3 regions of the Paenibacillus sp. FSL R7-0331 genome follow, and region 1 is predicted to be linked to each of the others. Evidence: a T-box and tRNA genes for the amino acid it is inferred to sense, from the RefSeq annotation. Region 1 holds a T-box; the other regions hold tRNA genes.
The links. The T-box of region 1 lies ahead of metG (methionine--tRNA ligase). A T-box ahead of a tRNA ligase gene usually reads a tRNA of that ligase, here a tRNA-Met.
Positions count from the first base shown of each region.

Region 2: it encodes a tRNA-Met, which carries the amino acid that the T-box ahead of metG (methionine--tRNA ligase) is inferred to sense. The anticodon was not compared.
Region 3: it encodes a tRNA-Met, which carries the amino acid that the T-box ahead of metG (methionine--tRNA ligase) is inferred to sense. The anticodon was not compared.

Region 1 is NZ_CP009284.1:2,980,498-2,983,748, reverse strand. Features, by position in the region: gene R70331_RS12335 (spore germination protein) at 1-141, opposite strand, end outside; gene R70331_RS12330 (DUF3892 domain-containing protein) at 335-571, opposite strand; gene R70331_RS12325 (GNAT family N-acetyltransferase) at 658-1,101, opposite strand; gene R70331_RS12320 (hypothetical protein) at 1,202-1,420, opposite strand; T-box leader at 1,538-1,802, shown strand; gene metG (methionine--tRNA ligase) at 1,864-3,251, shown strand, end outside.
Region 2 is NZ_CP009284.1:6,062,753-6,066,003, reverse strand. Features, by position in the region: rRNA gene R70331_RS26385 (23S ribosomal RNA) at 1-1,365, shown strand, start outside; tRNA gene R70331_RS26380 (tRNA-Asn) at 1,423-1,498, shown strand; tRNA gene R70331_RS26375 (tRNA-Ser) at 1,502-1,591, shown strand; tRNA gene R70331_RS26370 (tRNA-Glu) at 1,615-1,689, shown strand; tRNA gene R70331_RS26365 (tRNA-Val) at 1,756-1,831, shown strand; tRNA gene R70331_RS26360 (tRNA-Met) at 1,849-1,922, shown strand; tRNA gene R70331_RS26355 (tRNA-Asp) at 1,929-2,006, shown strand; tRNA gene R70331_RS26350 (tRNA-Phe) at 2,027-2,102, shown strand; tRNA gene R70331_RS26345 (tRNA-Thr) at 2,123-2,198, shown strand; tRNA gene R70331_RS26340 (tRNA-Tyr) at 2,204-2,289, shown strand; tRNA gene R70331_RS26335 (tRNA-Trp) at 2,295-2,368, shown strand; tRNA gene R70331_RS26330 (tRNA-His) at 2,394-2,469, shown strand; tRNA gene R70331_RS26325 (tRNA-His) at 2,510-2,582, shown strand; tRNA gene R70331_RS26320 (tRNA-Gln) at 2,617-2,691, shown strand; tRNA gene R70331_RS26315 (tRNA-Gly) at 2,697-2,771, shown strand; tRNA gene R70331_RS26310 (tRNA-Cys) at 2,778-2,851, shown strand; tRNA gene R70331_RS26305 (tRNA-Leu) at 2,880-2,958, shown strand; gene R70331_RS26300 (TetR/AcrR family transcriptional regulator) at 3,040-3,251, opposite strand, start outside.
Region 3 is NZ_CP009284.1:831,350-834,600, reverse strand. Features, by position in the region: gene R70331_RS03660 (helix-turn-helix transcriptional regulator) at 1-404, opposite strand, end outside; tRNA gene R70331_RS03655 (tRNA-Gly) at 573-643, opposite strand; tRNA gene R70331_RS03650 (tRNA-Pro) at 655-728, opposite strand; tRNA gene R70331_RS03645 (tRNA-Arg) at 763-839, opposite strand; tRNA gene R70331_RS03640 (tRNA-Gly) at 850-924, opposite strand; tRNA gene R70331_RS03635 (tRNA-Leu) at 932-1,015, opposite strand; tRNA gene R70331_RS03630 (tRNA-Lys) at 1,032-1,107, opposite strand; tRNA gene R70331_RS03625 (tRNA-Gln) at 1,123-1,197, opposite strand; tRNA gene R70331_RS03620 (tRNA-Asp) at 1,298-1,375, opposite strand; tRNA gene R70331_RS03615 (tRNA-Met) at 1,451-1,524, opposite strand; tRNA gene R70331_RS03610 (tRNA-Val) at 1,610-1,685, opposite strand; tRNA gene R70331_RS03605 (tRNA-Glu) at 1,692-1,763, opposite strand; tRNA gene R70331_RS03600 (tRNA-Ser) at 1,813-1,902, opposite strand; tRNA gene R70331_RS03595 (tRNA-Asn) at 1,906-1,981, opposite strand; tRNA gene R70331_RS03590 (tRNA-Ile) at 1,985-2,061, opposite strand; rRNA gene rrf (5S ribosomal RNA) at 2,122-2,238, opposite strand; rRNA gene R70331_RS03580 (23S ribosomal RNA) at 2,385-3,251, opposite strand, start outside.

The sequences.
Region 1 (3,251 bases):
ATCCACGCATTTGTCCAGCTTTTCCTGAAACCACTGGAGCCGCTGCCCAAGCTCTTTTCCCGGAGCCGGCTGTGCCGTGCTTTCAGCTATTTTCGCGGCCTTGCCGATGTTCGCTTTTGGTTTACGGAATAATGAGAACATCTGCATCCCTCCGCCAGTCTAATCTTGGTAACCACATTATCCGCCATTTCCCACTGAACTATACGGAAAAATAACCCTTCAAGGGCCTTAGCTTCGGTGGTTACTCAGATATGCTGCGGGGATATAAGCATAAAAAAGACCGGACATATGCGTTATATAACGCTTGTCCGGTCTTCATATGCAATGTATGGTGCTAAAACTGCGGCAGCTGATCCAGGTTATTCGTCGGGTCTCCGTCGGCGTCTCCGCGGATGTACATTTCACCGTCTTTTCCCTTAAAAACATTCACTCCGGCAATGCTTCCTGCCTGTACCTCCTGCAGCGCCTGCTGGTAATCAAGAACACGGCCGGAAGAGGTCTGGAACATCAGCAGGTCGCCGTCCCCGTTCCTCTGTGCTGCTATAAAACGTTCGCGTTCATTGTTAATCATTCAGATTCCGCTCCTTCGCGTATGGATTCGCCCTATGGGATACTAATAGAGTCCCCGGTCCGCGAAAAAGTATGTATCCTGCAATCCTAGAGCTTCTTCTGCATTCTCACATGCAGAATTCCGGCGTCATAAAACGGCTCATCCGAAATGACCTCATAGCCTTGCTTGGCATAAAAATCTTCAGCCTGGCACTGCGCATCCAGCACCGAGAATATAAGCCCCAGCTCCTTGGCCCGTTCTTCAAGCGCCATTAACAGGACACGGCCATAGCCTTTGCTGCGGTATTCCTTGTGCACCGCAATCCGCTGCATTTTGGCAGATCCTGCCTTATAATAGATCAGTCTGCCGGCGGCTACCGGAAGCCCGTCGTCCACAACCAGCAGATGATGCACCTGATCGCCTATCACATCATATTCATCAATTTCCTCTTCAACCGGTACCTGCTGCTCTTCCACAAATACTTTTTTGCGGATATCCAACCCCATCTGAAGCTGTTCCTCTGTCGTTACATGTACAATTTCCGCTGCCATGGTTCCTGCCCACTCCTCTTCATCTCAAAGCAATAGTTGAATTATTATACAGAATTTTTGATATTCTGTACAGGGAGGCATACCGCAGGAAATTCAGCGCTTATTCGGTTGAATATACTTCTGCGGATATGGAACGGTCATATACATCCTGCATTACCGGTGATACCGGGCCGTACATGCTGTCCGGTCTGCTGTTCAGCTGTGTCATCGGACGGATTTCCACTGCTTCGGGTGCCTTATACTCTGCAGTACAGCCGGTCAGTCCTGCAGACAGAAGAAGAAAAATGCCTGCAGTTGTAATAGCACATAATTTGCGCATGATACAGTTCCTCCTAATCTTATCTGCTGCTTTCAGCTTTGACGGCTTAGGCAAAACTTAAACTTCCACTTGACTTAAGCCGCAGCCAGCCGTAAGATATCCAGTAATTAGGATACAACAAAAGCTAAGAAGAGAAAGAGTACTTTGGCAATTCTCTCACAGAGAGCTCCGTCCGCTGAAAAGGAGCAGGGAAAACCCAAGGGAATATGGTCTCTGAGCTGTGCACCGAATCCCTTACAGGGCTGTAGGCTGCGCCGGAACCCGCATCCGTTAACATGCTAGGGTATAACCGCTTAATCTGCGGCGTACCTGAAGAGATGAATGCTGCGAGGCATTGATGAAGTTGGGTGGTAACACGTGAGCACAGGCTCCCGTCCCTTTTGGGGACAGGAGTCTTTTTGTTGTTCAGACAGACAATTGAAGCAACGGGAGGCGTATGATTAATGACAAATATTTTTATCGGCGGAGCCTGGCCTTATGCCAACGGCTCGCTGCATCTGGGCAGGCTGGCAAGCATTCTGCCGGGAGACATCCTTGCCCGCTACCACCGTGCCAAGGGCGACCGGGTGCTGTATGTATCAGGCAGTGACTGTCACGGGACACCGGTGGCTGTGCAGGCTGCCAAGGAGGGTGTAACTCCTGGAGATTTTGCCGGCAGGTACCATCAGGAATTCACAGAATGCTTCAGGAGGCTTGGCTTCACCTATGATCTGTACACACGCACGGATCAGCCTCAGCATCACAAGGTAGTTCAGGAGCTTTTTGTGCAGCTGCTGGATCACGGCTATTTGTACAAAAAGTCAACCTTACAGTGTTATTGCGAGCAGGATCAGCGTTTTCTGCCGGACCGTTATGTAGAGGGCATCTGTCCCCGCTGCGGGCAGCCGGCCAGAGGTGACCAGTGCGATTACTGCTCAGCCCTGCTTGATCCGTCCGACCTGCTGGAGCGGGTCTGTAAAATCTGCGGTACCCCGCCTGTACTGCGGCCAACGGAGCATTATTACCTTGCGCTATCGAAGCTGCAGGAGGAGCTGACCGCTTATGCGGAGGCGGAGCATGGATGGAGGGATAACGCCGTGCGGCTAACCCAGCGTTATTTGCAGGAAGGGCTGCAGGACCGCGCAGCAACACGGGACCTGGACTGGGGTGTGGATGTGCCTGCCGACGGCTTCGCCGGCAAAAAAATCTATGTGTGGATCGAGGCGGTCAGCGGTTATTTATCCGCGAGTAAACAATGGGCTCTGGAAAGCGGCGGAAGCTGGGAAGACTTCTGGCTGGCGAGCCGTGAAGACAGCACCGGAGAGCAACCGGATATCTGTGCTTACTATGTGCACGGCAAAGACAATGTGCCCTTCCACAGCCTGATCTGGCCTGCCATCCTGACAGGCGCCGGCGGGCTGCACCTGCCGGACCGGCTGCTCGCCTGTGAATATATGACGCTGGAGGGGCAGAAGTTCTCCACCAGCCGCAACTGGGCCGTCTGGGTGCCGGATATTCTCAGCCGCTATCAGCCGGACTCGGTCCGCTACTTTCTGGTAGCGAACGGCCCTGAAAAGCGTGATACGGATTTCTCCTGGCGGGAATTTATCCACAGCCATAACGGTGAGCTGCTTGGCGCCTTCGGTAATTTCGTCAACCGCAGCCTGGCATTTATCAATAAAGCATTCGGCGGTAAGGTTCCGGGTGGAGAAACCGATCCGTTATGGGACAATGCTATTAACGCTTTGTATGGGGATGCCGGAAGGCTGATTGAAGCAGGCCGGTTTAAAGATGCGCTGGAGCTAATCTTTTCCGGCATCCGCCGGGCCAACAAATATTTTGACGAACAAAA
Region 2 (3,251 bases), 3.1 Mb from region 1:
CAGGCTGTGATGGGGAGCGAAAATTGTAGTAGCGAAGGTCATGATCTCACACTGCCAAGAAAAGCCTCTAGCCAGGAGAAGGTGCCCGTACCGCAAACCGACACAGGTAGGCGAGAAGAGAATTCTAAGGCGCGCGGAAGAACTCTCGTTAAGGAACTCGGCAAAATGACCCCGTAACTTCGGGAGAAGGGGTGCCTCGGTAGGGTGAATAGCCCGAGGGGGCCGCAGTGAAAAGGCCCAAGCGACTGTTTAGCAAAAACACAGGTCTGTGCGAAGCCGCAAGGCGAAGTATACGGGCTGACGCCTGCCCGGTGCTGGAAGGTTAAGGGGAGTGGTTAGGGGTAACCCGAAGCTATGAACCGAAGCCCCAGTAAACGGCGGCCGTAACTATAACGGTCCTAAGGTAGCGAAATTCCTTGTCAGGTAAATTCTGACCCGCACGAATGGCGTAACGACTTGGGCGCTGTCTCAACGAGAGATCCGGTGAAATTTTAATACCTGTGAAGATGCAGGTTACCCGCGACAAGACGGAAAGACCCCATGGAGCTTTACTGCAGCTTGATATTGAATTTGGGTACGATCTGTACAGGATAGGTGGGAGCCGTAGAAACAGGAGCGCAAGCTTCTGTGGAGGCGCCGTTGGGATACCACCCTGATCGTATCTAGGTTCTAACCTGGTGCCCTTAACGGGTACGGGGACCGTGTCAGGCGGGCAGTTTGACTGGGGCGGTCGCCTCCTAAAGAGTAACGGAGGCGTTCAAAGGTTCCCTCAGAATGGTTGGAAATCATTCGAAGAGTGCAAAGGCATAAGGGAGCTTGACTGCGAGACCAACAAGTCGAGCAGGGACGAAAGTCGGACTTAGTGATCCGGTGGTACCGCATGGAAGGGCCATCGCTCAACGGATAAAAGCTACCCTGGGGATAACAGGCTTATCTCCCCCAAGAGTCCACATCGACGGGGAGGTTTGGCACCTCGATGTCGGCTCATCGCATCCTGGGGCTGAAGTAGGTCCCAAGGGTTGGGCTGTTCGCCCATTAAAGCGGTACGCGAGCTGGGTTCAGAACGTCGTGAGACAGTTCGGTCCCTATCTGTCGTGGGCGCAGGAAATTTGAGAGGAGCTGTCCTTAGTACGAGAGGACCGGGATGGACGTACCGCTGGTGCACCAGTTGTTCCGCCAGGAGCATGGCTGGGTAGCTACGTACGGACGGGATAAGCGCTGAAAGCATCTAAGCGTGAAGCCCCCCTCAAGATGAGATTTCCCAATTAGTAAGACCCCTTGGAGACGACGAGGTAGATAGGTTGGAGGTGGAAGTGCAGCAATGCATGGAGCTGACCAATACTAATCGGTCGAGGGCTTATCCAACATTAATTCGCAGATTCGTTTCGGATTCAGTTTTCAGGTGATCAAGCCTGTATATATTCCCTGATAGCTCAGTTGGTAGAGCACTCGACTGTTAATCGAGTTGTCACAGGTTCGAGTCCTGTTCGGGGAGCCATATGGAGAGGTGTCCGAGTTTGGCCGAAGGAGCACGATTGGAAATCGTGTAGGCGCCACAAGCGTCTCGAGGGTTCGAATCCCTCTCTCTCCGTTCCTTATGGATATCATTAGTATGGCCCGTTGGTCAAGGGGTTAAGACACCTCCCTTTCACGGAGGTAACAGGGGTTCGAATCCCCTACGGGTCACCAATATTTCTTTAAAAGCTTGACTTTTTAATTGAGAAATGATATGATATAAAAGTTGCTGGTTTTGATGGAGGCTTAGCTCAGCTGGGAGAGCATCTGCCTTACAAGCAGAGGGTCGGGGGTTCGATCCCCTCAGCCTCCACCATATATATTTTTTACTGACGCGGGGTGGAGCAGCCCGGTAGCTCGTCGGGCTCATAACCCGAAGGCCGCAGGTTCAAATCCTGCCCCCGCAATTATTTGGAACCGTGGTGTAGTTGGCCTAACATGCCTGCCTGTCACGCAGGAGATCGCGGGTTCGAATCCCGTCGGTTCCGCCATTTGTATCACAACTTTATATGGCTCGGTAGCTCAGTCGGTAGAGCAAAGGACTGAAAATCCTTGTGTCGGGGGTTCGATTCCCTCCCGCGCCACCATGATTGTTACAATAGAATATGCCGGTGTAGCTCAATTGGTAGAGCAACTGACTTGTAATCAGTAGGTTGGGGGTTCAAGTCCTCTCGCCGGCACCATCTGTGGAGGCTTAGCGAAGTGGCCAAACGCATCAGACTGTAAATCTGCTCACGTACGTGTTCGGTGGTTCGAATCCATCAGCCTCCACCATCTTTAGGGGCATAGTTTAAAGGTAGAACAACGGTCTCCAAAACCGTTGGTGTGGGTTCAATTCCTGCTGCCCCTGCCAATGTAATACTTTAAAGCTTAATATGGCGGCCGTGGCGAAGGGGTTAACGCACCGGATTGTGGTTCCGGCATTCGTGGGTTCGAGACCCATCGGCCGCCCCATTAATTTTGAAGTGTGAAATTGTAATAATAGCTTAATATGGCGACTGTGGCGAAGGGGTTAACGCACCGGATTGTGGTTCCGGCATTCGTGGGTTCGAGACCCATCAGTCGCCCTTTTATTACTACAATGAAGATTGAAATGAATATTGGGGATTAGCCAAGCGGTAAGGCAACGGACTTTGACTCCGTCATGCATAGGTTCAAATCCTATATCCCCAGCCATTTATGCGGACGTGGCTCAGCGGTAGAGCATCGCCTTGCCAAGGCGAGGGTCGCGGGTTCGATTCCCGTCGTCCGCTCCATTTTATGGCGCCATAGCCAAGTGGTAAGGCAAAGCTCTGCAAAAGCTTTATCCCCAGTTCGAGTCTGGGTGGCGCCTCCATTGATTTTGGAATAATAAGCTTGAATACGCCGGCGTGGCGGAATGGCAGACGCGCTCGACTCAAAATCGAGTGGGAAACCGTGGAGGTTCGAGTCCTCTCGCCGGTATAGCTAAAGGGTCCCTTAGAGATAATCTCTAAGGGACCCTTTTTTTATTACTGACTAACTCATTTTCGTTAAGTGATACAGTTATTCTTCTAACTTCATCAGCAGCTGATGAATACGTAGAGACATTCCCGCAGGTTCTTCTTCCATGCCGCGTACGATCCAGTCCTCAATAACCCCGACTACCCCTGACGCAATAAACAAACTTTCAGTTTCTTCATTTAATGATGATTTAATACGATCTCTGTTATCCTCAAGCATTTCCTGTAAGATCTTCTTTTTAAAAAACTGCTTAA
Region 3 (3,251 bases), 2.1 Mb from region 1:
TCTTTGCGGTAAGCAGGGGTTCCCATCTGAATAATGTCAGCAATATTCTCCAGCACGCCGTTGGATTTAGACTTTTCTTTCAGGTGGGTTCCCATTACTTTATCATAGGCGGTATGAAAACCCGGAGGGATTTTGTCCTCATGCAGCATGGAAGGCAGAATCGAAAAGGCCAAGGCCTCTTGTTCAGAAAAATCGAGCGGATACTGAAAAAACTTCCCCAGAAACCGGTATCCTGTCCCCCTGCCCTCATTCGCAACCGGCGCAAAATGGCTGATCACATCCAGATCCCTGTATATCGTCCTGATATTCACATCGCATCTGAAGGCAAGATCTGCAGCGGTAATTCCCGGGTTAGACTGGATAGCATTGATAATTTTAAAAATCCGGATTACTTTGTCTGTCATTTCGTTACTCCTTAGCTTCCTGTCATTCGTGAAAAAGATATGTATGTAGCTTCAACTATACCAGAATTCCATTCTTTCATGCTGTCATCCAGCACACGTCCGTCCGGATAAAAAATACGCAAAAAAAACAAGAACCGCAGATTAACTGCAGTTCTTGCTCTTGTGTGAAGCGGGTGATGGGAATCGAACCCACGCTATTAGCTTGGAAGGCTAAAGTTCTACCATTGAACTACACCCGCAAAATATGAAATCGGGATGACACGATTTGAACATGCGACCCCCTGGTCCCAAACCAGGTGCTCTACCAAGCTGAGCTACATCCCGTAATACAGTGGTTCGTGCTGCTTATAAGAATAAATGGCGCGCCCTAAGAGATTCGAACTCCTGACCTTTTGATTCGTAGTCAAACGCTCTATCCAGCTGAGCTAAGGGCGCACAATCTATATGGAGCGGACGACGGGAATCGAACCCGCGACCCTCGCCTTGGCAAGGCGATGCTCTACCGCTGAGCCACGTCCGCATAAACATGGTGCGCGTGAAGGGACTTGAACCCCCACGTCGTGAAACGCCAGATCCTAAGTCTGGTGCGTCTGCCATTCCGCCACACGCGCATACCTTGTAAGAAAATGGTGAGCCATGAAGGACTCGAACCTTCGACACCCTGATTAAAAGTCAGGTGCTCTACCAACTGAGCTAATGGCTCTCAAAGAAAACATAATGGCTGGGGATATAGGATTTGAACCTATGCATGACGGAGTCAAAGTCCGTTGCCTTACCGCTTGGCTAATCCCCAATAATAATAATTAGCAAATGCTACGGAATCGGATGGTACTCTATACTTCGAGATATAGGATGCTCAATTCCCGTTACCTTCATACCAGAAGCAATAAAGATGGCGGAACCGACGGGATTCGAACCCGCGATCTCCTGCGTGACAGGCAGGCATGTTAGGCCAACTACACCACGGTTCCAGGATAAAGATTTTGGGGTCCCCGGAAAGTAATCGGAATATGCTACAAAGCATTTCTTCACTTTTTGGGGATGTATTGCGGGGGCAGGATTTGAACCTGCGGCCTTCGGGTTATGAGCCCGACGAGCTACCGGGCTGCTCCACCCCGCGTCAGTAAAAGTATTATCCCTTGGGGTCCCCGGAAAGTACCCGGAATCCACAGCGAAGCATTAGCTTCACTTTTTGGGGGAATTTATGGTGGAGGCTGAGGGGATCGAACCCCCGACCCTCTGCTTGTAAGGCAGATGCTCTCCCAGCTGAGCTAAGCCTCCATCTTATGACCCGTAGGGGATTCGAACCCCTGTTACCTCCGTGAAAGGGAGGTGTCTTAACCCCTTGACCAACGGGCCATGCTACTATCAATGCTGTCCTACAACCCTTTAAAGGGAGGTAACGCAACGGAGAGAGAGGGATTCGAACCCTCGAGACGCTTGTGGCGCCTACACGATTTCCAATCGTGCTCCTTCGGCCAAACTCGGACACCTCTCCAGATGGCTCCCCGAACAGGACTCGAACCTGTGACAACTCGATTAACAGTCGAGTGCTCTACCAACTGAGCTATCAGGGAAAATGGTGGGCCTTAGTGGACTCGAACCACTGACCTCACCCTTATCAGAGGTGCGCTCTAACCAGCTGAGCTAAAGGCCCTATATACACCTATTTAACTAATAAGGGCAAAAAAAATACCACAAAGTGTGTGGGTTGTCCGCTTGGCGGCGTCCTACTCTCCCAGGACCCTTCGGTCCAAGTACCATTGGCGCTGGAGGACTTAACGGTCGTGTTCGGGATGGGTACGCGTGGAACCCCTCCGCCATCGCCACCAAACGGGCACTTACAGCGTAAATGCTTCAGGAACTTGATTCCTGAAAACTGAATCCGAAACGAATCTGCGTTTGCCCTTGTTATGGGGCCCCCGGAAAGTATTCGGAATCGGCTTCGTCAGCCTCTTCTTCACTTTTTGGGGTAGTTTGTTGGATAAGCCCTCGACCGATTAGTATTGGTCAGCTCCATGCATTGCTGCACTTCCACCTCCAACCTATCTACCTCGTCGTCTTCAAGGGGTCTTACTAATTGGGAAATCTCATCTTGAGGGGGGCTTCACGCTTAGATGCTTTCAGCGCTTATCCCGTCCGTACGTAGCTACCCAGCCATGCTCCTGGCGGAACAACTGGTGCACCAGCGGTACGTCCATCCCGGTCCTCTCGTACTAAGGACAGCTCCTCTCAAATTTCCTGCGCCCACGACAGATAGGGACCGAACTGTCTCACGACGTTCTGAACCCAGCTCGCGTACCGCTTTAATGGGCGAACAGCCCAACCCTTGGGACCTACTTCAGCCCCAGGATGCGATGAGCCGACATCGAGGTGCCAAACCTCCCCGTCGATGTGGACTCTTGGGGGAGATAAGCCTGTTATCCCCAGGGTAGCTTTTATCCGTTGAGCGATGGCCCTTCCATGCGGTACCACCGGATCACTAAGTCCGACTTTCGTCCCTGCTCGACTTGTTGGTCTCGCAGTCAAGCTCCCTTATGCCTTTGCACTCTTCGAATGATTTCCAACCATTCTGAGGGAACCTTTGAACGCCTCCGTTACTCTTTAGGAGGCGACCGCCCCAGTCAAACTGCCCGCCTGACACGGTCCCCGTACCCGTTAAGGGCACCAGGTTAGAACCTAGATACGATCAGGGTGGTATCCCAACGGCGCCTCCACAGAAGCTTGCGCTCCTGTTTCTACGGCTCCCACCTATCCTGTACAGATCGTACCCAAATTCAATATCAAGCTGCAGTAAAGCTCCATGGGGTCTTTCCGTCTTGTCGCGGGTAACCTGCATCTTCACAG